Regions from separate parts of the Halomonas sp. 707B3 genome, predicted to be linked through region 2. Evidence: predicted binding sites of a transcription regulator. Region 2 holds the regulator's gene; each other region holds the start of a gene.

What was found. Region 2 encodes PhoB, which activates phosphate uptake and scavenging genes when phosphate is short. Its sites were predicted from a motif close to TGTCATANNNNTGTCANA; they were not measured.
Region 1: the regulator PhoB is predicted to act here: its motif matches at 1,812-1,829, upstream of BIS10_RS04235 (PA3496 family putative envelope integrity protein).
Region 3: the regulator PhoB is predicted to act here: its motif matches at 7,900-7,917, upstream of BIS10_RS09030 (PhoX family phosphatase).

The regions. Positions count from the first base shown of each region.
Region 1 covers NZ_JAMZBE010000018.1:1,488-11,533, forward strand. The annotation lists gene uvrD (DNA helicase II) at 1-731, opposite strand, end outside; gene hexR (transcriptional regulator HexR) at 822-1,676, opposite strand; gene BIS10_RS04235 (PA3496 family putative envelope integrity protein) at 1,931-2,149, shown strand; gene BIS10_RS04240 (sodium-dependent transporter) at 2,199-3,542, opposite strand; gene BIS10_RS04245 (DUF72 domain-containing protein) at 3,698-4,567, opposite strand; gene BIS10_RS04250 (VOC family protein) at 4,763-6,133, shown strand; gene aroQ (type II 3-dehydroquinate dehydratase) at 6,187-6,633, shown strand; gene mscL (large conductance mechanosensitive channel protein MscL) at 6,745-7,236, shown strand; gene BIS10_RS04265 (heme biosynthesis HemY N-terminal domain-containing protein) at 7,294-8,556, opposite strand; gene BIS10_RS04270 (uroporphyrinogen-III C-methyltransferase) at 8,553-9,992, opposite strand; gene BIS10_RS04275 (uroporphyrinogen-III synthase) at 10,036-10,046, opposite strand, start outside.
Region 2 covers NZ_JAMZBE010000026.1:5,879-15,924, forward strand. The annotation lists gene pstB (phosphate ABC transporter ATP-binding protein PstB) at 1-243, shown strand, start outside; gene phoU (phosphate signaling complex protein PhoU) at 274-999, shown strand; gene cysZ (sulfate transporter CysZ) at 1,069-1,803, shown strand; gene BIS10_RS05605 (hypothetical protein) at 1,868-2,188, opposite strand; gene BIS10_RS05610 (hypothetical protein) at 2,764-3,063, opposite strand; gene phoR (phosphate regulon sensor histidine kinase PhoR) at 3,383-4,675, opposite strand; gene phoB (phosphate regulon transcriptional regulator PhoB) at 4,678-5,367, opposite strand; gene ubiA (4-hydroxybenzoate octaprenyltransferase) at 5,477-6,367, opposite strand; gene BIS10_RS05630 (chorismate lyase) at 6,406-6,978, opposite strand; gene BIS10_RS05635 (NAD(P)/FAD-dependent oxidoreductase) at 7,066-8,262, shown strand; gene BIS10_RS05640 (HU family DNA-binding protein) at 8,358-8,630, shown strand; gene BIS10_RS05645 (hypothetical protein) at 8,630-8,986, shown strand; gene yccS (YccS family putative transporter) at 9,124-10,046, shown strand, end outside.
Region 3 covers NZ_JAMZBE010000053.1:6,088-16,133, reverse strand. The annotation lists gene BIS10_RS09060 (efflux RND transporter permease subunit) at 1-1,939, opposite strand, end outside; gene BIS10_RS09055 (efflux RND transporter periplasmic adaptor subunit) at 1,926-3,083, opposite strand; gene BIS10_RS09050 (TetR/AcrR family transcriptional regulator) at 3,182-3,832, shown strand; gene BIS10_RS09045 (amidase family protein) at 3,969-4,157, opposite strand; gene BIS10_RS09040 (LysR family transcriptional regulator) at 4,181-5,074, opposite strand; gene BIS10_RS09035 (hypothetical protein) at 5,250-5,585, shown strand; gene BIS10_RS09030 (PhoX family phosphatase) at 5,673-7,805, opposite strand; gene mgtE (magnesium transporter) at 8,101-9,459, shown strand; gene BIS10_RS09020 (sulfite exporter TauE/SafE family protein) at 9,589-10,046, shown strand, end outside.

The DNA of each region.
Region 1 (10,046 bases), on a different contig from region 2:
ATCGGCGTTTGTTGGCCGGTGAGCAGTTTCAGCCACGCATACTGGAGGGTGTTGGTGTCTTGGAACTCGTCTACCAGCACATGCCCAAAGCGCTCGCGGTAGTGGTTCAGCAGCGGTGGGTTATCGCGCAGAAGCTCCAGGCTGCGCAACAGCAGCTCGCCAAAATCCACCAGCCCGCCACGTTCACAGGTGAGCTGGTAGCGCTCGTACAGCTCGACCATTTGTGCCAAATAGCCATCACCGTTGACGTTGACCTGATGCGGGCGCAGCCCTTCCTCTTTGCAGCCAGACACAAACCCCTGTACCTGGCGGGGCGGGAAGCGCTCATCGTCAATCGAGTAATCTTTGAGCAGCCGTTTGATCAGACGGAGCTGGTCGTCGGAATCAATGATTTGGAAATGTTGCGGTAGGCGGGCATCTTGCCAATGGGTGCGCAGCAGCCGGTGGGCAATGGAGTGGAAGGTGCCGACCCACACATGGCGCATGGAAATGCCCAGCAGCGCTTCTAAGCGCGTGCGCATTTCCCGCGCTGCTTTGTTGGTAAACGTGACCGCCAGCAGCGCGTAAGGAGACAGCCCCTCGGCCTGCATCAGCCAGGCAATGCGGTGAACCAGCACGCGGGTTTTACCGGAGCCAGCCCCCGCCAGTACCAGTAGGTTGCCTTGGGGGGCGCTCACCGCCTCCCGCTGAGCGGGATTGAGCTGATCAAGTATCGCCGTGACGTCGTCCATATAAGCCGCTGCCGGTTCGAAAATGGGCGGTCAGTTTAGCACAGCCCGCCCACTGGCTGGGTATACAGCGTACGTCGCGTTAGCCCGCCGTTAGTGGTCGTCTGGGTAACGCAGCGTGGTCAGGCTCTTTTTCACCGCTTTAAGCTGCTCGGCGAGTTTGGGGCCGCGGGTTTTAGCGACACCAACGGCCAGCACGTCGATCAGCACCAGGTGGGCGATGCGCGAGCTGAGCGGCGTGTAAATCTCGGTATCTTCATGCACATCGATAAACAGCGGCAGGCTCACTTCATGGGCCAGCGGCGATTCGCTGGGGCACAGGCCAATCACCGTCGCCCCCGCTTCGCGGGCCAAGCGCACGCTGGCCACCAGTGCCTTGGTACGCCCGGTTTGTGAAATCGCCACCACCACATCGCCCTCTTGCAGCGTCACCGCCGACATGTTCTGCATGTGCGGGTCGGCGTAGGCGGAGGTCGAGATCTGAAGGCGGAAGAACTTGTGCTGGGCATCGAACGCCACGGCACCAGAGGCACCAAAGCCGTAAAACTCCACCCGGTTGGCCATGGCCAGTGCATTCACTGCTCGCCCCAAGGCTTCATTGTCGAGCCGATCGCGTACCGACAGCAGTGTGCCGACGGTGGAGTCAAAAATGCTGTGAGAGAACTCCGCCACCGAGTCGCTATCGTTCATCGAGAACTGGGCGAACTGGCTGCCGCTGGCCAGCATCTGGGCGAGCTGAAGCTTGAAGTCCTGGAAACCGTTGCAGCCGAGGGCGCGGCAGAAGCGCACCACGGTGGGCTCGCTCACCTTCGCCTCAGTGGCCAGGTCCACGATCCGCATATGGATCACTTCATCGGGGTTACGCAGCACGAACCGCGCTACCTTTTGTTCGGAGCGACGGAAATGCTCCATGCGGCGTCTCATTTCATCGAACAGGGCGCGGCTCACGTTCAGCTCCTTAAATTCTTGATCGTGCTTATGCAGCCTAGGTGGCCACAGTATGCCTGAGTGACGCGAAGAGGGCAGCGGGAATCACCCGTAATGGCTGCCGTTTAAAGGGCGTTAACCCCTTTCTTCAAGAATCGTCATCATTTTGTCAAGTAGGTTATAGTAAGAAGTGACGTGCCGCACTGCATCATTTAAAAATCAGTCGTCACGGATGCAGGTGGACGTAGGCAACTTCACCTGGAGGAGCGTCGATCATGAGAAACGTCGAACGAATGACCTCGGTAAAAAGCGAATTGCTCGACATATTCATGAGTATGGAGGTCGATGAGCATGCCCAACGTCGGCGCAGCGCCGCCCAGCGTAGCCTAAGGGCACGCAGAGGGATTGAGCTGCATCGGGAGTTTCAGAAGCTATCGCGGGATATCGCTCCCATGCCGGACGATGACGAACCGCAAGAGAGCGAATTGCACTAAAAACAGCGTGTGATAGAACAGCCCCGCCAGCTAGCGGGGCCGTAACGGCTTAGAGTAAGCCTGTGACGAAGACAGCGATGACACCCGCGGGCGCTACATAGCGCGCGATGATGTTCCATACGCTTACGCCAGTGGCTGACAGCCCAAGCTCAGCCTCGACACTCTTGCGCTCTAAGCACCACGCAGCGAAGAGAATCGCGCCTAAACCGGTAAGCGGCAGCATGATTTTGCTGGTCAGCGTATCCAGTAGGTCGAACACGCCCATACCGAACATGAGCGGCTCGCTCCACACGTTGAAGGAGAGCAGAGCGGCAATACCCAGCGCCCAAGCGCCCACCCCGGCAACAACGGTCGCCATCACGCGAGACAGCGGCGTGCGCTCTTCAATAAACTCAACCACTGGCTCAAGCAGTGAAATGGCCGAGGTAAGGGCCGCGAAGGTGAGCAGCAGGAAGAACATCAACCCCAGGAGAGAGCCGCCGTCCATATTGCCAAATGCTAAGGGCAGCGTAACAAAGATCAGCCCAGGGCCTGAGGCTAGGTCAAGGTTGTTTGCAAATACGATGGGGAAGATCGCAAGCCCCGCCCCGAGTGCGATCACCGTATCCATAATAATGACGGTACGGGCGGTTTGGAGCAGGTTGATCTCTTTGCCCAAGTAAGAGCCATACGCCATCATAATGCCCATACCCAGCGAAAGGGTGAAAAAGGCGTGCCCTAACGCTGCCAGGACTGTCTCTGCGCTTAGCTTGCTCCAATCCGGGTTAAACATATACTCCAGCGCTTGGCCAAAATGGCCGGTCGACATGCCATAGCCGATCAGCACAACCAGCAGTAGCGCCAACACCGGCATCAAGATGCGCACAGCGCCTTCCAGACCCTTCGTGACACCCTGAGCCACAATGCCAATCACCAAGAGCATAAAGGCAGAGTGGCCTAGCAACAGCAACCCAGGATTGCTGAGCATGCCGTTAAACAGCGCGCCGATGCCGTCGGCATCTTGACCACTGAAGGTGCCAGTGACGGAGTTAAGGGTGTAGTAGAGCGACCAGCCGCCGATCACGCTATAGAACGACAGAATTAAAAACGCCCCAATGATGCCGCTGATGCCAACCACGGCCCACATACTGGATTTATTGGCTTGGCGTGCCAGCTCGGACATCGTGCTCGCAGGGTTTTTCTGACCGCGCCGCCCGATAAGCCACTCAGAAACAAGAATGGGCAAGCCAATGAGCCCAATACAGAGCAGGTAAACAAATACGAAAGCAGCCCCGCCGCTTTCACCTACCATATAAGGGAACTTCCAAATATTCCCTAAGCCAACCGCTGAACCCGCTGCGGCTAGCACAAAGGTCATACGAGATGACCACTGTGCATGTGCAAGTTTTGCCATAAATCACCTGTGTTACGTTCAATTATAATGAGTCGTTATCGGCGCAGTGCGCCGATTTTCGGAAATAGAGAAATTGCCAGCGTACTTTTCCGAAAGAACGCGCAATTTATCCGATCATGGTAGGGCTTGCCAGTCAGCTCATCTAAAAAGACGGCTTAAAACAGCTGGCTCTGCTTTTCATCGGCAAAGGGTTCAAGCTCAGGCAGTGCGATGTGCTGTTGAAGGGCGTGGTACAGGTGTCGAGCCATCTCAGGAGACTCACGGTTATCCGCTGTATGCACAAATAAGAAAGGGGTTTTCCCCTGACTTATCCACAGCTTTAGGCGCTCTATCCACGGAGCGAAGTAGCGAGTATTGATGGTTTTGTCAATATGGCCAATGAAGCGAATAATCGGTTGCTCCGCTGTGGAAAGCACGTGTAACGGGAGTTTCGGCTTTTCCTGTTGGGCATGAGCGAGGCCCGCATGGCCTTCGGCGGGGGTCGAGAACACCGGACGCACATCCAGCATCACACGATTAGCGCCATAAGTTATCAACAATCGGTTGAGGGCCTTCTCCTCCTTACCCTTGTGGAAAAAAACAGGGTGGCGCACCTCAACAGCACAGGGCAACTGCACTGGCCAGTGGGCGAGCAATGCTTCGAGTTTAGGTAACTCTGAGGGGCCGAAATCACGCGGTAGTTGGACCATGGTTGGACCAAGCCGGTCATGGAGCGGCGTCAGTGCCTCTATAAACTCCCAGGCAGACGCTAAACTGCCGAGACGCTGGTCGTGCGTCACGCTGGCGGGCAGTTTAAAACAAAAACGGAAATGAGCAGGGGCCTGACGTGCCCAGGCAGCGATGATATCGGGCTTAGGCGCACCGCTGTAAAACGTTGTATTGCCCTCCACGCTGGAAAACACCGCCGCGTAATCGCTGAGCAGGTCGGTCTTGGCTTGGCGCGGGTAGAGGCTGCCCTGCCAATCCTGATTGGCCCACATGGGCAAGCCCAGATAGAGCGGTAGCGGCGAGCGTGAGGCAGTCATCTAAGCGGTGGCCTTTGTCGAAACGTAGAATTGTCGAAACAGAAAGGCTTAGTGTAACCGTAACACCATGTGCTGTGGCGGGGGCTCAAGGCGTGTTAATGAAGATAACGGCCAAATTTATGCAATTTCCCCCGTCGCTGCAGCGCTACTATGGTAATCGTTATAACACTCACAAGATGACCAACAGGACGCCCCATGGATGCTGCTTATGTAAGCGCCGACGATATTCGCGATCAATTTTCCAAAGCGATGTCGGCGATGTATCAACAGGAAGTGCCGCAATATGGCACGCTGCTCTCGCTGGTGGAGAGCGTGAATCATAATGTGCTGGCAGAGGATGCCGCCTTAGCCCACACGCTCAAATCATCGGATGAGCTAGCGCGCCTTAGCGTTGAGCGCCATGGAGCGATCCGCGTTGGTTTGCCTGAAGAGCTGTCACTGTTACGGCGTATGTTTGCGGTGATGGGCATGCATCCCGTGGGGTATTACGACCTGGCTGCTGCCGGTGTGCCGGTGCACTCCACGGCGTTTCGCCCGGTGGATGATGACGCCTTGAAGCGCAATCCCTTCCGCGTATTTACTTCCTTGTTACGTCTTGAACTCATCGAGAACCCTCAACTGCGTGAGCAGGCCCGGGAAATTCTCTCTCGCCGTGAGATCGTCACGCCCGAGGCCCAGGCGCTAATCGCCCGCTGTGAAGAGCAAAGTGGCTTAAACGCAGCCGATGCCAAGGCATTCGTGCAGGCCGCGCTCGATACGTTCCGCTGGCACCACGATGCGACGGTGGATCGTGCCACCTATGACCGTTTACACCAGGAGCATCGGCTTATTGCTGACGTGGTGAGCTTTAGAGGCCCGCATATCAACCATCTTACCCCGCGCACCCTAGACATCGATGCGGTGCAGCAGCAGATGCCGAGTGTTGGCATCGACCCTAAGGCGGTGATCGAAGGCCCGCCCCGTCGCCGCTGCCCGATTCTACTGCGCCAAACCAGCTTCAAAGCGCTGGAAGAGACCATTACCTTTGCCGACAGCGTGGCGGGACACCATACCGCCCGCTTCGGTGAAATCGAGCAGCGCGGGGTTGCTCTCACTCAAAAAGGGCGCGCGCTATACGACCGCCTGCTGGCCGAGTCGCAGCAGCTGCCTCCTGCCAAAGATAACAACGTCCATCAGTCGCAGCTCGCCGAGGTGTTTCAGGCATTTCCTGACGACAACACAACCCTGCGCCGCGAAGAGCTGGCGTTTTTCCACTACGACGCCGTGCCGGGTGCCCATGTGTCGCTTCCCGAGCAGATCAACGCGGATACCCTTGAAGCGCTTATTGATCAAGGCGCATTGACCTGCCAGCCCATGATTTATGAAGATTTCCTGCCGGTTAGCGCGGCGGGCATCTTCCAGTCGAACCTGGGCGGCGAGCAGCGCGATGAATACGCAAGCCAAGCCAACCAAGCCCAATTCGAGCGTGACTTGGGTGCCTCCGTGATTGATGAAATTGCGCTGTATGAACAGCGCCAGCAGGCATCACTGGATAAGGCGCTGGCAGCGCTTGGGGGAAGGTGTTAGAACGTGCTGACTAACACAAGACATGGTTAACCACATCACCGCAGGAGAGCGCTATGCAGCAGGGCAAAGTATTGGTGTTACATGGGCCTAATCTCAATTTATTAGGCACGCGTCAGCCAGAGATTTATGGCTATGACACACTGGACGATGTGAATAACCTGCTGCGCGAAAAAGCGGTAATGGCAGGCTGGGACATCACCTGCCTGCAAAGTAACCATGAAGGCGCGCTCATCGACGCCATCCACGCAGCGAGGGTGGATGGCACGCAGGCCATTATTATCAACCCGGCGGCCTACACCCATACCTCGGTGGCGATCCTCGATGCATTGAACGCCTTTGATGGCCAGGTCATCGAAGTCCATCTCTCCAACGTGCATAAGCGCGAGTCGTTTCGCCACCACTCCTATGTCTCGCTACGGGCCGATGGCGTGATTGCTGGCCTAGGCGTGCAGGGATATAAAGCGGCGCTAGAGGCGGTGATGGCTGCCTCCCATCAATAATATAACTCCCTTGTATCGTTAGCCCTTGCCGCACTTTTAACCGTGGCCCATCCTTCTCTCAGGGCAACTTAGCCCTTGGCGTTTCATTGGCTTGGTAAGGATGGGTAGGGTATGGCTAAATTTTTTCGGGAATTCCGCGAGTTTGCTGTTAAGGGCAACGTGATTGATATGGCGGTGGGTATCATCATTGGCGGGGCGTTTACGCTGATCGTGCAAAGCCTTGTCAAAGACGTGATGAATCCGCTGATTGGCCTGTTGGTGGGTGGGATCGATTTTTCGAATCTGTTCGTCGTATTGCGGGAAGGCGTGGCGGGAGCGCCCTATGCCACCTTGGCGGAAGCTCAAGCGGCGGGGGCGGTGACGCTGAACGTGGGGCTGTTTATCAACGCGGTGGTGAGTTTCTCCATCGTCGCGTTCGTGGTGTTTTTGCTGGTGCGTACCATCAACCGCTTAAAGCGCGAAGAGGCGGTGGCACCGGCAGACCCGACCGAAAAGCCCTGCCCTTACTGTTTTATGGTGGTGCCGATCAAGGCCGTTCGCTGCGGTCACTGTACTTCTGAACTGCAGGCGGCGGCCTCAGAGAAGCCTACCGAGAGCGTGTAGCGAAGCGTCATTAAAAAAGGGTGCCCGTGGGCACCCTTTTTGCGTTGCAGAAGGCGGTTACGCCGTCTTTTTCGCTGCTTTCTTATCGCTCTGCGTGCTGTCACTGGCATCGCTGGGTTGTGGCAGCGATGGCAGAGATTTCGCCAGCATATCGACGCTATGGCGATAGTAGAGCTGGCTCTTGTTGTGCTCGCCTAGGCTTGCGTAGAGGCGGGCAAGCTCGGCACACACTTCGCCATTGGGGCGCTGGCGCTGGCTGGCTTCAAAGTACTCCAGCGCTTTTTCCCACTGGCCCACACGCAGCGACAGGCGGCCACAGGCGAGCAGCAGCTCGGGGTCGTTGGGGCGCTCTTGTAGCCACTTTTCGGCCTTGGCGAGCTGGCGAGCGGCATCCACGTTGAGCAGGCCGTAGCGCTTCACTAAGCGGGCGTCCCAGTGGTTGTCCAGCGAGTGGTTCAGCAGACGCTCGGCAATCGGCTCTTCGTTGGCGTGCAGCAGTGCCTCGGTATAGAGCACGATCAGCTCGGTATTGCCGCGCAGGTAGTCGGGCATATCCGCCCACAGCCCGCGAACCCGTTCGATATTGGTGGGGTTCTTCGCTTCGAAGATGATCAGCTCGCGATACGCTTTGAGTTCCAGCTGTTCGCGCTCTTGCTGGGTAATCAGCCTCTGCGCAGCCAGTCGTGGAATTAGGCGGCGCAGGCCTTCCCAGTCGTTGACGCTCAGGTGTACCTGCTTCAAAAGCTTCAGTACCTGCGGGTGATTGGTGAGCTGCTTATCCAGGCGATTGAGAATTGCCAGAGCCTCTTCCGGCTGCTGACGGTCAATCATCAGCTGCGCCTGCATCAGGCCAATGGCGGTATCCGCGCCGTCGGTGGTCAGCTGGGCCTGGTTCAGATGCTCCTGGGACTTCTCGTGGTCGCCCTGATAGTGGGCTGCCAGCGCGGCCGATAGGTAGTTCACCAGCGGTGTGCTGGAGTCGTCGGCGGCGCGCACCAAGGTTTTCTCGGCTTTTTTCCAGCGGCCTTCGGTGAGTGCCACCAAACCACGCACGGTGCGTTTCATGGCGCGACGGTTACGGGCGCGGCTGTTCCAGGTACGGAAGCGACCAACCGGGCGAATAATGCCGGTAAGCAGGCGCAGCGCGAAGTGCAGCACAATAAAGGCACCCAGCAGCAGCACCAGACCAAACCAGAACGAGGTTTGAACCGAGGTGTCACCAACGCGGATCAGCCAGTAGCCGGGCACCGACATCATCAGGTGCCCAAAGAGCGCGCCAACCGCGAGGCCCGCAACGATCAGCAGGATGAGTTTTCTCATGCATCACCTCCATCCTGACGGCGCGACTCGAAGCGATTGTCGATGAAGCTGGCCAGCGCTTGTTGAGAGGCGCTGATGTCCGGCAGCTCAGGCTGTACCTGAACCTGCTTCAGCTCTTGCAGACGGGCAATCACGCTCTGGGTCTCTTCACGCTCGGTATCGTAGTAGCCGTTGAGCAGTTCCAGGGCTTTGTCGATGCTCGCTTCATATAGCTCCGGCTCCTCTTTGAGCAGCGCTAACTGAGACTGCTCGAGAATCAGGCGCAGGCTCTGACGCAGGTAAGACTCTTGCTCAGGCGTGATTAGGGCTTCCAGCGCTTCATCGTGCTGACGAATCACCACGAGATCTTTCAGCTCTTCACCAAAGCGGGCTAGCTGACGCTGGAAAGTGCCGGTAGGCGGCTGCTCGATACCTGAGGTCACGGCGCGCTCTTCAATTTCTTGAGACAGGCGCAGGCCTGCCACGCGCTCTTGCTGGGCATTCAGGGCCAGGTAAATACCGGTACGGTCTACTTGGGGTACGGCGTCTAGCGCAGCGAGCTCGTTGGCAATCTCGCGACGCACGGGCGTCAGTGACGGGTTATCAGCATCGGCTAGGCGGGCATCGGCGGTACGCAGCAGCGCGGCGGCACCTTCCACATCGCCTTCTAACTGTAGGCGCTGATTAGCCAGGCGCAGCAGGTAGGCGGCTTCGGCGTGTAGCCAGTCGCGCTCGTCGGTGTCCTGCTCTTGGGAGAGCTGAGCCAGAACGTCGTCCAGCGTGCCGTTCACTTCGCTGCGGTAGCTATCCAGCTCGCTACGCAGTTCGCTCATGGTGCTGTCTAGCGCCTGGCCGCGCTCGGCTTCGCTCTCATCGATACGTGTTTCAAGGTCGCTAACGGCCTGCTGAGAAGCGCTATTCTGGGCTTGCTGAGCCAGCTCATCTAAGCGCTGCTGCTGACTATCCAGGCGCTGCCAGCCTTGCCACGCTACTAGACCCAGGGCAAGTGCCAGGATAATCACCAGGGCAATGGCTACGCCGCCACCTTTGCTGCTGCCGCCACCGGTAGAGGAGGGCGGAGTCGGCTTGCCTGGGCCTCCAGTAGCGGATGTACTGCCGCTTTTCGAGGAGGTGGACGCTGCAGGTGTTGCTGTGGCGGTCGGCTTGGTGTCTGCTGCCGTCGCTTTGGTATCTTTTGGGGCGTTGGCCTGCGCAGTGCTTGCCGTGCCGGACGTGGGTGCACTGGCATTTGAAGCGCTGGTAGTCGAAGCGCTTGAGCCACCTTTATTGCGGCGGCGCGAGCGGCTGTTCTTAGCCGCGTAAGAGGAGGAGGCGCTGCCAGCAGTCGACTCGCTTTTCGCCGATGATGCCGTAGTATCGCTCGGTTGCGCGTTATCTTGGGATGCATCGGCAGACGTGTTGTTAACGCCTTCCTGCTCGTTTGGTTGTTTGCTCATCTGTCGCTAGCCCTTATTAAGTTCCTTGATCGACATCGGCACCCTATGGGTTGC
Region 2 (10,046 bases):
GATGAGCCTGCCTCGGCGCTCGACCCTATTTCTACGCTTAAAATTGAAGAGCTAATTCGTAACCTGAAATCCCAGCTCACGCTGGTACTGGTTACCCACAATATGCAGCAAGCCGCACGGGTATCCGACTACACGGCTTTTTTGCAGCAAGGTGAACTCGTTGAATACGGGCCAACGGATCAAGTGTTCACCAACCCGCGTTTACAACGCACTGAAAACTACATCACCGGCCGCATGACCTAGGCCCAACCGACGTTACGTCAGGAGTGCTCAATGGATATTACGAGCGATAGCCACAGCCAGCATATCTCTCGCCAGTTCAACCAGGAGCTGGAAGAGCTGAAAACCCACCTGATGGCCATGGGCGGTCTGGTGGAAAAACAGGTACAAGACGCCGTTCACGCCCTGTTGGAAGGCGACAGCCGTCTGGCCGAAAAAGTGCGTGATAACGACCGCCAGGTGAACGACCTGCAACTGCAGATTGATGATGAGTGTACTCGCGTCCTGGCCCGCCGCCAGCCGGCCGCCTCGGACCTTCGTCTGGTGCTGGCCGTTATTCGTGCCACCTCAGACCTTGAGCGGATTGGCGATGAGGCCAGCAAAATTGCCCGCAACGCCCTACTGCTGAGTGAAAACAGCGGCGGCATTCGTGGCCTGGTCGAAGTGCGTCACATCAGTGAACACGTGCGTAAAATGCTGCGCGATGCACTGACGGCTTTTGCCCGCTTCGATACCGAACTTGCCATGCAGGTTGTGCGTGAAGATGAGTCGGTGGATGACGAATACGGCAGCGCCATGCGCTCTCTAATGACCTTTATGATGGAAGACTCCCGCTCTATTAGCTCCGTCCTCAGCATCATGTGGGTACTGCGGGCACTAGAGCGTGTGGGCGACCACGCCAATAACCTGGCAGAGTACGTGGTCTACCTGGTGAAGGGCCTGGATATTCGCCACAGCGACCCCGACACCTTAGATCAGAAGGTGCTTAAAAAGTCTTGACCTAGCAGGTAATTCCTCCTGCAATACGCCCAGATGACACATCTGGGCGTTTTTATTTAAGGAGCAAGCATGGTGGATGCAATAACGGCGCTGAGCCAAGGCACACGTTTGGTGTACCAAAAAGGGCTGCGGCGCTACATTTTTCTGCCGATCCTGGTCAACCTCATCGTGTATGCCAGCATGCTAAGCTTGGTGCTCAACCGCTTTGATGGCTGGCTCGACAGTGCCATGACCATGGTCCCCAGCTGGTTGGAGTGGCTCTCTTGGCTTATCTGGCCGCTCTTCTTCGTTAGCCTCTTGGTGGTGATCTTTTTTACCTTCACCCTGGTGACACATCTGATTGCCGCGCCGTTTTACGGCTTTTTAGCCGCTAAAGTCGAGCGTCAAGCCACAGGACGGGAACCGTTGGATGATCGCGGGCTAGCTAAAACGGCCATCGATGCACTGGGTCGCGAACTGGTCAAGCTCGGCTATATTCTGCCGCGCATGGCGGCGCTGTTTATTCTCAGCTGGATACCAGGCCTCAATCTGTTGGCACCGATCTTGTGGGCACTGTTTTCCGCCTGGGTGATGGCCATCACTTACCTTGATTACCCGATGGATAACAACAAGGTCACGTTTCGCGATATGCGCAGCCGTCTCTCGCACCGCTGGTGGCCAAGCCTCACCTACGGCGGGCTGATCATGCTGGTCACCTGGATCCCGCTTGCCAATCTGTTTTTAATTCCTGGCGCCGTAGCGGGGGCGGTGCTGATGTGGGATGGTCACTACCGTGACACCCAAGATGTTGTCGCACGTCGTTAGAACACACAGCCATACGCAAAAAACCCCGCCGGAGCGGGGTTTTTTGTGGAATTAATATCAACGCTTACCAACGAAGATCATCACCTTCATCACGGTTCAGCTCGCTAGCATCATAGCCAGCTTTACTGGTAGCCACGCTGTTGGAATCGCTGACGCTGCTTGAAGTGGAGTAGTCCAGCGTATCGCCTTCATTACGGGTCAAGTCACTAGCAGAGTACTGAGCCGGGCCTGACGTATTGTGCGAGCTAGGCTGAATCACATCGTGTCCTGCAGAGCGGTCTTTGTTGAGTTCAATGGATGTTTGGGCAAATGCCATCGGACTTGCTACCAAACCAAAAGCAACACCTAACACTGCAGATTTTTTAGCTAACTCTTTGAAAAACATAAATTACTACTCCTTTAACATTGAGCCAGTCGACATAGGGTGGAAACCAATTAAGCGCCTACGACTAATGGCTAACTTTACATCTTGGCATTGCATAAGTGATGCCAAAAATACTAAATTAATTAAATATCTTTTAAAAACATAAACTTATTTATTTTTAATTGCGCGCAATATAAAGCTGCAAAATCATTATTCATACAAATATATTGTGCAATAATGGCACATGCGTCGGTTAAGTGGCGCAAATTGACTCACTTGCCTTGCTGCCCAACCGCTTCATTATCCCCGCTAAGAGGGCAGCCATGCCATTCGCTGGGGTTTATGTGTTAGGCACAAAAAATTAGACCCCGCAGGGCGGGGTCTTGAGAACTCTTACTTTTACACGATACTTACATCTGGCTTCCAATCCTTTTGCGGGGCTCCAACCTTGGAATTTACCCTGACCAGTGTATTGATCGTTTTTGATTCATTCCTTGAATCATTGAGCATCCTTGCGATGAGACATCCTTGCCTCTCTAGTTGCTCACTCCTTAAGCGTAAGAGTTTTTTACAGCTTTGCAAAGAAATGTTACTTGTTACATACCACTATTTTCTTCTGGGAGTTCTTCGGTGCTGTCATAGGTAGCATCCGAGTCATCACTCATGGAGTTTGGTTCCATGTCGCTGGCGTTATCACCCTCGTCATGGGTTAAATTTTTCTTGTCATGATCAGACGGCATAGCTGAGTCGTTAGACTGAGCTTCGACCGGCTGCTCATCTGGAGAAATGTTGTCTGCCGGATCTGCAGGCTCTTGAGCAAATGTCAGTGGGCTTGCTACCAGACCAAACGCTACACCTAAAATACCAGCTTTCTTGAGTAGTTCCTTGGACATCATATTCCGCCTCCTCGATCGCTGTGAAATACCGCTATTTAAGGAAGAGTGACATCTTGTCTTACCAGTTCCTGCGGTAATCTTCCTTGACAAGTATATTGCAGCCGATATGCCAAAAACTCTTAATAGAAATAAAATTTATTTATATACAGACACTTATAAAAATAACCACTATGCCGATTAACCCTCTAGCACTGGCTTAAGTAGATGATTAGTTGGCTACATATGACACATGCGCGGTGTTTGACCATGCTTGCATGCCAATATGGCACATTTATACATAAGTTATGCAAGCCAAGACGGAGAGCGGTATGACACCGTGTTAGCTGTTAATGACACGGGAGGGCGGGAAAACACAGCGGAACAACGCCCCCTCACCGGGTAACGACTCCACTTGAAGCTGTGCATCATGGCGCAGTAGAACGTGTTTAACAATGGCAAGGCCAAGACCAGTACCGCCAGTGGCCGTACTGCGCCCTTTATCAACGCGGTAGAAGCGCTCGGTAAGACGCGGGATATGCACCGGATCAATCCCTTCACCATCATCATCCACTTCAATACAGGCGCGGCCATTGGGCATTGCAACCCAGCGGAGCGTGATCTGACTGCCAGCAGGCGTATAGCGCACTGCGTTAAACGCTAGGTTTGAGATGGCGCTGCGTAGTTCTTGCTCGCTGCCCACCAGGCGCGCCTCGCACTCCAACGCCACCTGAACGCTATGCTGCTGGTTCGAGAGCGCCAGCGCATCCCGGCGAATGCTCTCAAGCATCGACCCAACCTCAAGCGGCTGATGATCTTCGCCGCCTCGGTCAATCTCCAGACGTGACAAAAGCAGTAGATCATTCACCAGGTTCTGCATACGCTTGGTCTGCTCTTCCATCTGACCAATGCCTTTACTCAGGCGCGGTGGCAGCATCTCTTTAAGATCGCCGTAGGTTTCCAGATAGCCGGAAAGAACGGTGAGTGGGGTGCGCAGCTCATGGGAAACGTTAGCGACGAAGTCGCGGCGCATCTGCTCTAGGCGATGCAAGCGGGTAATATCCCGCGCCATAACCAAGCGCTCGTCGTCGCCATACAGAGTGATTTGGTACTGCAGAATGCGACGCTCATCAATGGGCGAGGTGAGCGTGAGCGGCTCGCTGTACTCACGGGCATTAAAGTAGCTGATGAAACGCGGGTCGCGCAGCAGATTAGTAATGTGCTGACCGCGGTCATGGGCGGTTTGCAGGCCTAGCATGTCGGTGGCGGCACTGTTCCACCACTCTAAATCACCGTGGCGATCCAGCATCACGACGCTATCACGCATCGCTTCCGAGGATTCTTGAATACGCGCGAGGGTTGCTCGCAGCCGGCTTTGGGTAATGCGCTGGCTTTTTTGGTAACGGTAAAGGCGATCGAATAGCTCGCCCCACATGCCAGTTGCCGCAGGAGGCTCATCGTGCGGGTTGAGCGTTAGCCACTTGAACAGCGCCCTAAGCTGGCGGAGTTGATACACCAAACAGAGCGTTAGACCCGCGGCTAACCCGAAACCGGGGTAACCTAGCAGCCATCCCAGGCACATCCCTAGGAAAGCCAGCCAGATAATTCGCCACAGTTCACGGCTCCACAGACGCACGATTACACCCGAGCAGAGAAACGATACCCAGTGCCACGCACTGTTTGAATCAGATTCTGATGCGCTTCACCTAGCGCTTTGCGCAACCGGCGAATATGCACATCCACCGTGCGCTCTTCTACATACACATTGCCGCCCCACACCTGATCAAGCAGCTGGCTACGGGTATAGGCGCGCTCTTGGTGAGTCATAAAGAATTGCAGTAAGCGGTACTCGGTAGGGCCCATCTCCAGCGCTTTGCCATGGGCGCTGACGCGATGGCTCACTGGGTCCAGCAGCAATCCATTGATTTCGATGGGGTCTTCCACACCGCGCGGGGTCGCCCGGCGCAGCACGGCTTTAAGACGAGCCACCAACTCGCGGGGGGAAAACGGCTTGGTGATGTAGTCATCCGCACCCGCCTCCAAGCCCTGAATTTTATTATCCTCTTCGCCTTTGGCGGTCAGCATAATAATGGGCAGCTCAGCGGTGGCCTCTTCGCGCTTGAGACGACGGGCCAGCTCGATGCCGCTGGTGCCCGGCATCATCCAGTCCAGCAGCAGCAGGTCGGGCTGGTGGTCAACGACCATCGCATGGGCATCCTGGGCGTTGTCCGCTTCAAGCACGCGATAGTCAGCCATTTCCAGCGCCACAGCGATCATCTCGCGAATGGGCGCCTCGTCATCGACAATCAGTACGGTCTTGGCGGTCATCCAGGGCCTCACGGTGTTCTATGAAAACTCGTTTATACAAAACAGTTCAATGACATGTCTGTGACGATGACACCATGACTTAATGACAATTCTATGACACCCAGCATAATTAGCCAGCTGCAGGCCACCAGCTCAGAACAATTCCGGCAAACACCAAGAGCCCTGACCAGTGGTTATTCAGAAACGCCTGGAAGCAGCGGTCGCGGTCACAGTGAAAAATTAATCGCTGCTGATGAGCAAACGTCGCTGCCATGCCTGCCAAACCCAGCCAGAAGAACCCGCCTAACCCAACCCGTACACCTACCCAAGCAAGCAGCGCCAGCGTCGCCAACTGCAGCAGGCCAATGATGAAACGGTCGGCACTGCCAAACAGCACCGCGGTGGATTTAATGCCGATTTTCAGATCATCGTCACGATCCACCATGGCGTATTGGGTATCGTAAGCCACCGTCCACAGTAGGTTAGCGCTAAATAGCAGCCAGCCTTCCAGCGGCACATGCCCCAGTACCGCGCCAAACGCCATCGGGATCGCCCAGGAGAAAGCCGCCCCGAGCACCACCTGGGGAAAGTGTGTGTAGCGTTTCATAAACGGATAAATAAATGCCAGCAGCACACCCCCAAGCGAGAGCAGCACGGTAAACCAGTTGGTCAGCAGCACTAAAATAAAGGCGGCGGCCACCAGCGCCACAAATAGCAGCTGCGCTTCGGTTTCGCTGATCCGACCGGTGGCCAGTGGCCGCTGCTTGGTACGCTTTACATGGCCATCGAAGTGGCGGTCGGCGTAGTCGTTCACCACGCAGCCTGCGGCGCGCATCACATATACCCCGGCAATAAAAATCAGCAGTACATCGCGGCCCGGCACGCCCTCTGACGCGACCCACAGCGCCCACAGCGTTGGCCACATCAGCAGCCAAGTGCCAATGGGCCGGTCCAAGCGCATTAACTGTAAGAAATCTACCAAACGGGCCCACCCGGTCGGGCGCAACAGAGAACGGTCCATGCTCATGCTTACCTCGTCAAAAAAGCTGCTGCGTTAGCCTAGCGCGGCGGAAGGCCCAACGCATCCGCCATGGTAGATAAAAAATACTCCTGAACCAGTAACGAAAGCCCACCATGTTCAAAGACAGAGCGCCGCCCCCATAAGCTATTGGCCGATAGCCCCGGCTGCTGGTGGGTAAAACGTGGCGGCGTCGCCGTGGCTTCCAGCGGCCCGCGAACCAAGTCGGGCTGCTGAAATAGCCAGCTGCCTAACGAGCGCTCGCCCAACTTCCCCAAACCTTTTCCCTGTAGCTGGTGAAGCGGGGCCACCGAACGCGCTACCACCCACGGCGTTTCATCAACACACAGCGCCACCTCGCGCAGCCACGCGTAGCGGCGAGGCGCGATGCCTAGGGCCAAGGCTTCATCGCGCTGGGGCAGGCCAATGGTTTGGCGCAGCAAGCGCACCCGAAACGTTCCCGGCTCGCCTGCTGCCATGAGGCGCGCGGTTAAGGAATCCGTGGACGCTACCCACTGCCACCAAGGCGCACTCATGGCTGGCTGAGCGGCTGCCACGGGCAGCCACTGAGGGAAGAGCGAAAACGCAGGAGTGGATAACACAGGGGCGGTCACCTAAGCCTCCAAGGCGGTCAATTCAGAGCGAGCTAGTGTAACATGGTGGCTTTACAGGCTTTTGTTCCACCGACGTTTGGTGACGGTATGCCCGACTCACACACGACATCTTCCAGAACACCTCACCACCACGCCGCGCTGGTGATTGTGGGCACCGGCATGGCAGGCGTTGGCCTGGCCCGCACGCTGCGACGCCAAGGGGATACGCGCACAATCACGCTGGTCAGCGCTGACAGCGGTGATGATTACAGTAAGCCGCTGCTGTCGACAGGCTTCGCCAAGCGCTTGAGCCCTGACAAGCTCGCCCAGCGCAGCGCTGAAGCGCTCGCCGATGAATTAAACGCACATATCGTTACCCACACCCAAGTCAGCCAACTGGATGTGGATAACCAAACCCTGCAACTGAGTAGCGGCGCCACACTCCACTACGACGACCTGGTGCTCGCCACCGGTGCGGCCCCTCGCACGCCGTTTCGCATACCGAGCGTGCTGGCCGAGCGCTGCTTTACCGTCAACGACTTGGATGACTACCGCCGCCTACACGGAGCGCTCAACCAGCCTACTCGCGTCGCGATTATTGGCGCCGGATTAGTCGGCTGTGAATTCGCCAACGACCTACACGCAGGTGGGCACCAAGTTACCGTGATTGCACCAGAGAGCGCCCCTTTGCCGCGCCTACTCCCTGAGCGGCTGGGTAGCGCACTGGCCGATGCGTTTCAAGAGGCTGGTATTCGTTTAGCGCTTGGACGCACCTTAGAGACATTATCCCAAGATGCAGACAACGCTTTGACGCTGCAACTCGACAATGGCGAGCGCCATACGGTAGATATCATCCTATTCGCGACCGGTTTGGCACCTCGCACGCAGCTTGCTGAAGCGGCAGGGCTGAGTGTTAGCCCCAGCGGCATTCAGGTTGACCGGCAACTACGCACCAACCAGCCGCATATTTATGCGTTAGGCGATGCCGCGTGTATTGATGGGGTGAACGCCATGTATGTGCAGCCGCTGCAAGCAAGCGTCAAAGCCCTGGCAGCTACCCTTGGTGGCACCCCAACGTCTGTTAGCTTCGGCGCTTGGCCAGTCGTGGTGAAAACCCCGCTGCTACCCGTGGTGGCCTACCCTCCCACTCAGCCCCCAGAGCGCTGGCGGATTGAGGGCGACGGCAATGATTTCACCGCGTTAGCGGAAAATAAAGACGGACGTTTGATTGGTTTTGCGTTGACAGGCGGCTGCGTGAGAAGGAAAGTGGAGCTTTCCAGAGCTGCCCCAGGCCTGCTAGGCTGATTTTCGCCGCATTCACGACTAGGCTAAAGAAGCGCTGCCTGCTGGGTAGGCTACCAACAACATTGATGTTTGTTTTCCACAAGGGAGATTCCTTTATGCGCAAACCTGAACTCGCTGCAGCCATCGCTGAAAGTGCTGACCTTTCCAAAGATAAAGCTGGCCAAGTCCTCAATGTCATCCTGGACGAAATCACCAACAGCGTTGCCAAAGGTGAAGATGTAGCGCTGATCGGTTTTGGTACGTTTACCGTTCGCGAGCGCGCTGCCCGCACCGGTAAAAACCCGCAAACCGGCGCTCCGCTGCAGATCCCGGCCAGCAAAAACGTCGCGTTTAAGCCAGGCAAAGCGCTCAAGGACGCCGTTTCCTAATGAAGCTTTCGCTGACGCTGTGGCTATTGGGCTTTATGCTCAAGCGAGCCCTGCGCCGCAAGCCGCGCTTTCGTGAGCAGCTTGAACGCATGCGCGGCCTCGACTGGGGTGTTGCCACGGAAGACCTAAGCATTGCCCGCTACTACCGGATGGCGCCCCACGGCATCACCACGGGAAAAGGGTTGCCCGTTGACCTGGATCTTGAACTACGTTTCCGCGACCAAGACACCGCGCTGCGCATTCTCAAGAAACCCACCCAGCAGGCATTTTTAGATGGCATGGTGGCGGGAGATGTTCGCCTAGTAGGCGACTCCGCCGATATGAACAAGCTGCAAAAATTGCTGAAGTATTTGTAGCGCCATACGCCCAGCCGCAGGCAACCTGTTCCCCGCAGCCAAACGCTGCGGGGTTTTTCGTTAACGGCACACCATAGCCACGTACCGGCATACTATTTATACTAAAGTCTAACAACAGCAAACTCACAAGAGCCTCTATGCCCCTCTCCCTTTCCCTGCGCCGCCTTTGGACCCTAGATAAGTTCGCCTACAGCCTGCGGGTGTTTATCGCCTTCAGCGGGGCGCTGCTGTTTAGCGGGCTGGCGGGGGATGTGGCGCTGGTGATTCCGCTGTTTCTGGGCATCATTGCCAGCGCGCTCTCAGAGACCGACGATAGCTGGCAGGGGCGTTTGCAGGCCTTGGTGGTCACGCTGCTCTGCTTTGCCTCGGCGTCGTTTGTGGTGCAGTGGTTATTTCCTTGGCCGTGGCTGTTTGCGGTGGGCTTGGCGGTCTCTACCTTCACGCTGATTATGTTGGGAGCGATTGGCCAGCGTTACGCGACCATTGCCTCCGGCACGCTGATTCTTTCGATCTACTCCATGATCAATATTGAGCAGCACGGCGGCGTGGATGAGGACGTCGCCTCGCGCCAGCTACTGCTGCTGACCGGAGCTGCCTGGTACGGGGCGATTTCGGTAGTATGGTGCGCGCTGTTCTCCCGCCAGCCGGTAAAACAGAGCATGGCGCGGGTGTATAAAGCCCTGGGTGAATTCTTGATTTTAAAATCGGCGCTGTTTGAGCCGGTACGGGGCGTTGATGTAGAGGCCCGCCGTGTGGCGCTCGCCCGCCAGAACGGCAAGGTGGTGGATGCGCTCAATCAGGCAAAAGAGATGATCTTTCGCCGCCTGGAAGGCCAGCGCGGCAGCCGTAAGCTCAACCGCTATCTGCAGATTTACTTTATCGCTCAGGATATCCACGAGCGGGCAAGCTCCACCCACTACCCTTACAGCGCGCTTACTGAAGCCTTTTTTCATCACGACGTGCTGTTTCGCTGCCAGCGACTGCTGGACCAGCAGGGCCGTGCCTGCCGCCAGCTAGCCAAGTCGCTACTGCTCAACCGCCCTTTCAGTCACGAGCAGAG
Region 3 (10,046 bases), on a different contig from region 2:
TTTGGGCTTGAGGAAAGCGCTTATCCAGAGATTGCTGCAGCCCCGGCACCTGTTGATTGGTGGCCTCTAACGACACCGTATCGACGATCAGATGTAGGAAGGCGGGGTTGTTATCTTCATTAGTCAGGACGTTGTAATACATCATCGGCGCACTTTCGCCGATAAACGAGGAGACACGCACCACGCCCGGCAGCTCGCGCACCATGTTTTCCACTTCGTGGGCCAGCGCTTCTGTCTTGGCGATACTACTGGCGGCGGGCAAGCGCACTTCAATGTGGAACTGGTCGCGGTCGGCGGGAGGGAAGAACGCTACGTCTAGCGTTGGCATCAGCGCTATTCCACCTACCGGCACACAGAGGGTGATCACCATCGCCGCCACGGGGTGGCGCAGTGTGCTACGAATCGTGCCGCGAAACGCCCGCTTCATTATATTATCTCGCGGGGCGGGCAGTTTAGCGGCTACCTTGGCCAGCAGCATGGGCGAAAGCGCAGGCACCAGCAGTAGCGAAATCAGATAAGAGCTGACCAGCGCCACCATGACCGCCATGGCGAGCGGCCCGACGAACTCACCGGCGGGGCCGGGCATCAGCACAATGGGCATAAACGCCAAAATGGTCGTGAGCGTGCTGGCAAGCAGCGGTACCGCCAAATGGCGCAACGCATCCCGAGTCGCGGCCAGCGCGGAATCTCCTTGGAGGAAGCGCTCACGCAGGGCATTGGTCATCACAATGGCGTTATCCACCATCAGCCCCAACGCGACAATAATACCGATGATGCTCATCTGGTGGATTTCCATCCCCAGCGGCTTGAACAGCGCCAGGGTGAGCAGCGCCGTCGCCGGAATGGCCAGCCCAACGGTGAGCGCAGAGCGCCAGCCCATCGTGAGAAATAGAATCGCGACCACCAGCACCAGGCCCATCAGCAGGCTAATCGCTACATCACTGAGACGCTGGTTGGTATAGCTGGCCTGCTCAAAGACTTCTTCTACCGCCAGCCCTATCGGCAGTTCATCGGCAAACGCCGCCAGTTGCGCCTGGGCACGCTCAACCCACGCATCGATACGCTGGCCCGGCACCATACGGGCACCTACAAATACGGCCCGTTCACCGTTTAGCAGCGCTACCGCGCTGTGTGGGTCTTGAACACCACGGCGCAGTTCGGCAATTTCCCCTAGCTTGACGCTCTGGCCCTGCTGGGTGGTGACGTTGATCTCCCGCAGCCGGTCAAGCGCATCAAACTCGCCGCTCAAGCCCACCGTTAGCCGATGCCCTTGTGTGACCACCTCGCCAGCCGTGCGGCGGCCGTCGCTCGCCTCAATGGCCCCGGCAAGCTGACCAACCGAGAGCCCTAACGCATTCAGTTCCAGCGGGTCTACCATCACCTCGACCTGCTCCCCGGCGACGCCAAAACGGTGGGTATATTCAGTGCCCGCCACCTGCCGTAACTGATCTTCTAGGCGTTCGGCATAGCGCTCCATCAGCTGTGGATTGGGCGAGGTATCCAGCGTCCAGCGCAGCGCGGCCACGATACTGAACGCATAGCCACGGTCATCCAACAACTCCGGCGTTTGCACGCCTTCCGGTAGCGAGGGAGCTACATCGCTGAGCTTATCGCGCACGCGGCTCCACACCGGCGTGACATTGGTCACCGCGTCGCTCAGCTCCAGGCTGAGCACGGCAATGCCTTGCCGCGAGGTAGATTCCAGCACATCAATCTCAGCAATGGTGCGCAGCTCCTGTTCGATAGGACGCGCGACCAAGGCTTCGATTTGTTCGGGAGTCGCCCCTGGATACGGTGCCAGCACGGTGGCAATCCGCGCGACAAGGTGTGGGTCTTCCGCCCTGGGAAGGGTTTGGATAGCCGATAGCCCCGCGACAATGAGTAAGCCAAGCGACAGCGCCAGCAGGCGGCGATTAAACAACCACTCAATGCGTTGCATGGGCCACTTCCTCGCTGAGCGTGACCTGCTGCCCAGGCGTGATGCGGTGAGTGCCACTGCTAATTAATCGCATACCGGGCGCCAGCGTGCCGCGCACAAAGGCGTCGTCGCCTTCGGTATGCAGCAGCTCTACGCTCGCCTGTGCCACACGGTAGCGCTCATTTTCCTGAGGTTCGGCAACCAGTACGTTCCACAACCCGCGGTCGGCGGCACGTAGTGCAGATAGCGGTACCCAGTAACCGCTAGCGGGCTCGGTAATCGAGTAGTTCAACTCGGCCAGATCGCCAGGCACCGCGCGGCTGTTACTTGTCAGCGCCACAACCAGTGTTTGCGTGCGGCTGTCGCTATCCACCTGGGGCAGGCGAGCGAGCACCTCACCCGTAATGGGCTGGCCGTTTACGTGCAGCGTCACAGACTCCCCCATGGTGAACGTCGCCGCTAGCCGGGCTGGCAAGCCAAGGTGCGCTTCTAAGTGGCGGGTATCCACGATATCGAAAGCCGCCGTGCCACTGCTCACCAAGCTGCCCACATCAATATGGCGCTCTACCACCCGACCAGCGAAGGGGGCTTTTAGGGTGCTGTCTTCTAAGTCAGCCGTGAGACTATCGCGCTCGGCCGCTAGGGCAGCGAGTCGCGCTTGCAGGGTTAAGCGGTCGGTGCGGGCTTGGTCCAGCGCCGTGCGGCTAGCAAAGTTACTCTGGTTGAGCTGTGCTTCTCGTTCTTCCTGGCGCTGGGCAAGGGCCAAGCTGGCACGGGCTTCTTCGCTGCGCGCCGCCACTTCGGCTAAACGGCTCTCCAAGCGGCGGGTATCCAGACGGGCGAGCACCTCCCCTTGTTCAACCGCATCTCCGCGCTCGGCCAGTACGGCTTCCACCCGCCCCGCTGGCTCAAAAGCCAACGACACCGACTGGCGCGCCACCACCCGACCGGTTAAGCGCACTTCCCGCCTCAACGCATCTGCCTCAGCAAGCGGAGTGGTTGCCACCTGTAATAAAGCGTTATCTACCCCCTGCTGGCGTGCCTGCTGGGCACTACTGTGCTGGCTGGTTAGCAGGAGTATTACCACAACGGTAGCGCCTATCATCAGCAGTGCCGCCAGCATGCCGCGCAGCCGATGCCCCCAGGAAGTGTTTAACGTGCCCATGTTGGCCTCAAATGGTTTATTCTTGAACGATAACGTTCACTATAATATGTGTACGCCACCGTTCAATAACTATTTATGCATGGGCAGAGGTTAATTGCATGACAGACGCTCAACCGCCGTCATCTGACCAAAAACGCAGCGCGGGCCGCCCTAAAGATATGGCCAAACGTAATGTGATGATGGACGCTGCAGCGTGCCTGTTTTTCCGCAATGGTTTGGAAGCCGTCACCATGGAGGCCGTTGCTCGAGAGGCGGGCGTTTCCAAAGTGACGGTGTATGGGCACTTTACGTCTAAGGAAGCGCTGTTTGGCAGCGTGATACGGCGAGAAACCGCGACAATTCGGCAAGGGTTAGAGCAGCTCCCCGACACCCACGACGCGGTACGCCAATCGCTCATTGAGGTAGGCATCAGCATGGTGCGCTTTTTACTGGAGCCCCATGTATTGGCGGTCGAACGGGTGATGAGTCAGCAGGGCGAGCAGCACCCCAAGCTGTTACAGGCTTTTTTTGAGGCAGGCCCCTGGGCTATTAGCCAGTGGCTGCGGGAAAAACTGGAAGGACTGGCCAGCGCAGGCCACCTCACCCTGCCCGCCCCCGCGCTAGCTGCCGATCAACTCTGCAGCATGTGGCAGGGGATGCTGACCAAAGAAGTTCGTATGGGCGTACGCCCACCGCCCACGGATGAAGAACTCAAGCGCCAGATCACCAGCGCTGTAGACGTGTTTTTAATGGCGTATGGGCGGCGCTGATGCTCAGGCTATCGGGCACTGGCTACCTAGCGCCAAGACTTGAATGTGCCACTGCAATTGCTGGGCTTAACGGCCTGCACTTGGCCAGCACGATGAGGGCCTTACGCACCGCATCGGCGGGTCCGCCTCTTCTTATTCACACCGCTGGCGGTTGCCCCAGGATTTCTAAGCCTGTCCCCAGCTCGTTCTCAATTGCCTGACCCATTGCTAGCAGTTTGGCGTCTTGCCAGGGCCCTGCCAGCATTTGCAGGCCAACGGGCATACCTGCGTTGTCTTTACCAACCGGCAGCGTTAAGGCACATAGGCCTAAAAACTTTGCAATCATTCCGAATGACTAATGACGTCAGCTCATCCTTCACGAAAAGCCTCCACCACCCGCTCGGCCAACACTTCGCTGGCATCGCCACTACCAGGCCGTTTAACCAGCGCTACCTGATAATCGCCCAGCGGGGGAAGCAAATCGTGAGTGAGACGTTTGAGCGGGGGGCGAATTAAGCTTTTTGGAAACGGTGAAATAGCCAGATCCGCCAACATGGCGGCTTCTTGCCCGGCACAGTGGTCGCAGGAGTAGGCAATTCGATAGTTCACCCCAGCGCTATCCAGTGCCTGGAGTGCAATTCTGCGCCATGCACAACCCTGTTGAGCCAGGGTCACCGGCAGCGGCGTACGCTGTACGGCAACACCATCTTCACGGCCCGCCCATACCAGCGGCTCGCTATGCACAATCTCACCACGCGTCGCTTGCCCAGGTTCTCCCGCCATCACCAGAGCCAGATCAAGTTCCGACTCATCCAATCTTGCGAGCAGCTCTACGCTGCGGCCAACAATCACATCGACCTGCACGGCAGGATGAGAGCGGGCAAACTGGGCCAATACGGTGGGCAGTACACGCCAGACAACATCATCGGTTATACCCAGGCCTACACGTCCTTCCAGTGCTGGCGCCAAGAATTGAGTCACTGCCTCAGCATTGAGTTTCAACAGCCGCCGACTATAGCCAAGCAGCACTTCCCCCTCTGCCGTCAATCGCACCTGGCGCGCTTCACGCACAAATAGGTTCTGCCCCAGTATCTCTTCCAGGCGTTTGATCTGCATGCTCAGCGCGGAAGGAGTCCGAAACAATTGCTGGGCAGCGCGAGTAAAACTGCCACTTTCCGCAATTGTTACAAAGGTACGCAGCACCTCGCTATCCAGTAATGGCAAAGCGGCCCGATTAGTCTCCGCACCAGCGAACTGATTCATCACAGCACCTTTCAGAAAAACTTAAGGCACAGTGTAATTCTTTTCGTTTGATTGATCCAAGGTTGAGCATCAAGCTAGTGATCAGAGGTCGCGACCCTCCTTCTTATTGACATACATGACACCCTTTCAGCAGGCGTAATGCCATTAGAAAGCAGGTGTACGTTGGAGGTGTGCGATGAAAGACAACAACCCGACCCGACATGCTCTACACGCCTGGAATAGAGCCAGCCAGCTGCCCCCGCCCCCCAAACCGCCAAAGCTCGAATTTTATATGCCCGCGATGCCGTCATTGACCTTGATTCACCGGCTTGAAATGCGTTGGTGGCGCTACCGACGCCGGCAGCTCTTCCGCCGCCACGTATTGCCCCTGCTGGCTTACGACGACAACGTATTACGGGATATTGGCCATTGTCGTGAAGATATTCTCTGGGCTAGCCAGTTGCCCCTGCAGGAAGATGCCATTCAGGTGCTGGAAGCTCGGCAACAGGAAACACCGCATGAGGAGAAATAGCGATAAAAGGCGTCGAGCCTGAAGATGGCTCGACGCCCTTAGAATGGCAATGACGCTCTGCATTACCGCTATGGTGGGCGGGGCGGTTTACACCCCCACCGGCCCACCATCACGCTTCTGAATCACTACTGTGGCGGCACGCGGGCGCACTTGCCCACTCGCCGCCGCAGTGGCGTCTTGCACCAGGGCACTGGCATCCGCGGGCCAATTGCCGGGGTGCTGGATGTTGATAAACAGTGCGGTTTTATCCGGCGTGGCAAAGATGCCGGTAACTTCGCAGCCGTTCGGCCCCACCGCAAAGCGTTTGAGCTGTTGCTGGTTGCTGCTGTTGATCACCGGCCCCGTACCGCGAATATCCTCTAACCCTTGGGGCACCACGGCCAATAGCTGGTCGTTGGTGTGCTCGGTAACGCCTTCATAGCCGTTGTCGGTTTGAATCCAGAGAATGCCTTGGCCGTCTTCACGCTCATCGAACCACAGGCCATCGGGGCTGGCGAATTGGTTCATCTCGTTTAGCCCGGAGTGGTTATCCGCGTCGTCGGCCGCTGCGCCAAACACAAACACTTCCCAGGTGAAGGCGTTGGGCAAGCGGCTCTCCCGCCAACGAATCACATGCCCGGCCTCGTTATTGGCGCGGGGATTGGAGGCGTTCGCAGGGGCGGTAGCGAAGCCAACGCCCGGCTGGGTAAGCTCGCTGCCGTCGTTGGTGAAGGTGGCATCGGAGCCCTCTTCACTGCGCTGGGTGTTGTTCGTCAGCGTTAGATACACCTCACCCGAGGCCGGGTCTACCGTGGCCCACTCGGGGCGGTCCATTGGCGTGGCGCCCAGCAGGTCGGCGGCATCGCAGGTGTTGATGATGATGCCTGCCAAGTCGTTCTCGGCTAGGCCAAGTGCGGCGGCCAGCGTGCGACCATCCTGGGTCTTGGCCCTCGGTGTGAGCGGCAGCCACTCGCCGCTGCCATCGGCATGGAAGCGCGCCACGTAGAGCGTACCGTTATCCATGTATTTATTGCCGATGGCGAGGCGGTCGTACTCGGCGCCGGGGCGGTTGGCATCAGCGGGGTCCCAGGCGGCATCAGAGACGTACTTGTAGACATACTCGTTACGAGCATCGTGACCTGAATAGTAAACGATGGGCTTGCCCGCTTCTAATTTGCCCAGCCAGCACCCTTCATGACGAAAACGCCCCAGTGCCGTACGCTTCACCGCACGAGCACCGCTGTAAGGGTCGACTTCAACTTGGTAGCCGAAGGTGCGCGCTTCGTTGCGGTAGTCCTCTTCGGCACGCTCACCGCGTGGGGTGATGTCAAAGCGCGCAAACTCGCCGTTCTGCTCACTAGCATCCCCCGCTGAGGTGTCCCAGCCGTAGCGGCTTTTATCCGTGGGAATACCGATGCGCGCATCATCCTGGAAGCGCTCGCCACGGTTGACGAAGATATCGGGCCAGTTCTCTTCACAGGCGATGTAAGTGCCCCAGGGCGTTACGCCGTTACCGCAGTTGTTGTTGGTACCACGGGTTTGTGTGCCGTCAGGGGAGAACTGGGTTTTTACGTAGTCGCTACCCGCCACGGGGCCGGCAAAATCCATCACCGTGGCGCTGGTGAAGCGGCGGTTATAGGGCGAGTTGGCAACATGAGACCACTGGCCGCTGGCGTCTTTCTCTACTTCGACAATCGTCACACCATGGGCATTGATTTCAGTGCGCGATTCGTCCGCTGGGCGCGCGCCCGCCTCGGCATTGGTCGGCCCACCTTGGGGCGCCCACAGCGCATCCTGATCGATGTATTCGTTATTTAGCGCCAGCACAAAACGGCGCGAGGCGTTATCCGCATCCAGGGCAAAACCGGCCATGCCGTCGTGATGCATGCCCACGCTCATCGCTTGGCGCTCGGGCGTCATGGGCTGGTCGGCTTGCCACTCCTGGCCTGCCTGCAGCGGCGTGCCCCAGGGCACCAACACTTGAGCCACGTATCCTTCCGGCACAACGATGGCATCGGTACGAGAACCACGCACCGCTTCAAACGCGAGGGTTAGCGGCGTTTTCGCCTGCTCGCCTGCGAGTGCTTGAGCCGCACCGCCAAACCCCAGCATGGATGCCGCCGCCAACCCCAGGCCGCCTCGCATTACGTCGCGCCGGGAGACGTGCTGAGCCAGCACCTCTGCAAACGGCTGGTTGTGACTTTGGTTAAACAGGCGGTGATCTTCGATTTCCTTGCTCATGGTGCCCCCTCGTAGTCATGGACATGGTCATAACGGTTTTTTGAAGAGGCTAGTAGCGCAAAATGAAATATGTATGACGGGTAAGCGACTTTTTAATGACGGTTCGATGGCAGGCGCTATATGAATAATGCTGCGGATAAGCTCATCAGCCACCATGCGTCACTACGCTCTCCTGATTATGTCGGTCAATAAGCCTGCATGGCTTTCAACCCAGGCTATCGATAAGATTCATAGTGAGCCATCAAGCGCTTTCAAGTAGTTGTGTTAAAAATTAATTCCCCAAAGGATGGACTCTATGCGCGATGAAGAGAAATACACCAACACCGAGGAGCAGCTGCTCTATCTTCAAAAGTTGCTAGACGAAGAAGATACCGCTGCCTTAAACGAGCTGTTTAATGAGCTCGATATTTTAGCGATTGCGCGCACTCTTGAGTCTTTTCCCGCCAAAACCCGTGATTTGCTGTGGGAGTACATTCCAGAAACGATGCTCGGTGAGGTGCTGGCCGAAGTCGATGAAGACATCCGTGCCGACTACATCGAAGACCTGACCGCCAGCGACGTTGAGCAAATTGTTAAGGGCCTGGATGCCCAGGAAGTCGCCGAGGTTCTTGATGTTGCTGACGAAGAGATCAAAACCACCGTCTACGCCAGCCTAGACCAGGAGATCCGCGCCCAGGTCGAGAACCTTCATGCCTATGAAGAGGACATGGTTGGCCGCTACATGGACCCGGAAACGGTCAATGTTAAACAGGGTGTGTCGTTGGAAGCGGTACAGCGCTATATCCGTATTCATCACTTGCTGGATGATGATTCTCAGCAAGTGATGATCACCGATAAGGAGAAGCGCCTGCTGGGCACCCTGACGCTGATTGATTTGGTCAAACAGCCCCAGGAGAGCACCGTGGACGAGTTCATGGACGATGCTCCCTACACGCTCAACGACCAGATGAAAGTCAGCGAAGCCGCCGCCCTGCTGCGCTCCAAGGAGCTGCCCTTTGTACCGGTATGTGACAGCGACGGGCTACTGGTAGGCCAGTTAAACGCCGCCGACGTACTGGAAATAACTCAAGACGACGCAGACATGACGCTGAAACACATGTCGGGCGTGAGCGACGAAGAGGAAGTGTTCACCCCGATTCTGCGCAGTGCCAAGAGCCGCGGCATTTGGCTCGGTATCAATCTATTAACCGCCTTTCTAGCCGCCTTTGTGATCGGTCAGTTTGAAGCGGTGCTGGATCAAATTGTAGCGCTCGCTATCCTCATGCCTGTGGTCGCCAGCATGGGCGGGATTGCAGGCAGCCAGACGCTAACGGTGGTCATTCGCGGCTTGGCGCTGGGGCAGATTGCCGGTAACAACAAGCAGTGGCTCTACAACAAAGAGCTGTGGGTGGGCATGCTCAATGGCTTGGTATGGGCGCTGGTGGTGGGCGGTATTTCCTACCTGTGGTTTAGCGACCCGCTGATCACCCTCGTCATCACTTTAGCGATTTTTATCAACATGAGCCTCGCCAATGTGTCTGGTGTACTGATCCCCCTGGTACTCAAAAGGCTGCAAATTGACCCTGCTCTATCCGGCGCGGTGATCCTGACCACCGTTACGGATGTCGTTGGCTTTCTATCGTTCTTGGGGCTGGCGACGCTGATTATTTTGTAATCAACGTGATGGCAAGGCGCGGCTGCCTTTCTATTCGCCCGCTAACTTTTATCTAATGCTATGCTGTTGTGCCCCGCCTCTGCGGGGCTTTTTTATGTCGGTCGCTTTTGAACACTTTGAGAGGCTCCCATGCTCCCCGATTACTCCCTTATCGCCTGGCTGTTGATTATCTTTTCTGTCTACCTCACCGGCGTCTCTAAAGGGGGCTTTGCGGGTGGCTTTGGCACGCTCTCAGTGCCGCTGATGGCGCTGGCGATTAGCCCGACCCAGGCAGCCGGGCTGCTGCTGCCGCTATTGCTGGTGATGGATGTGTTTGCGGTCAAGGCGTGGTGGGGCAAGCATGACCGCGCTGAAGTGTGGCGCTTTGTGCCGGGGCTTTTCATTGGCGTGACAGTAGGCACCCTGCTGTTTGGCAGCCTAAGCGAGCAGGGCGTGCGGCTGGCTTTGGGAATTCTATCCGTCGTTTTCGCCGCCTATATGCTACTAAAACCTGTGGCTAAAAAACCGATTTCCAGCCGATGGGCACTGCCTGCGGCCAGCGTGTGCGGCTTTACCAGCTTCATTGCCCACGCGGGCGCGCCGCCGAT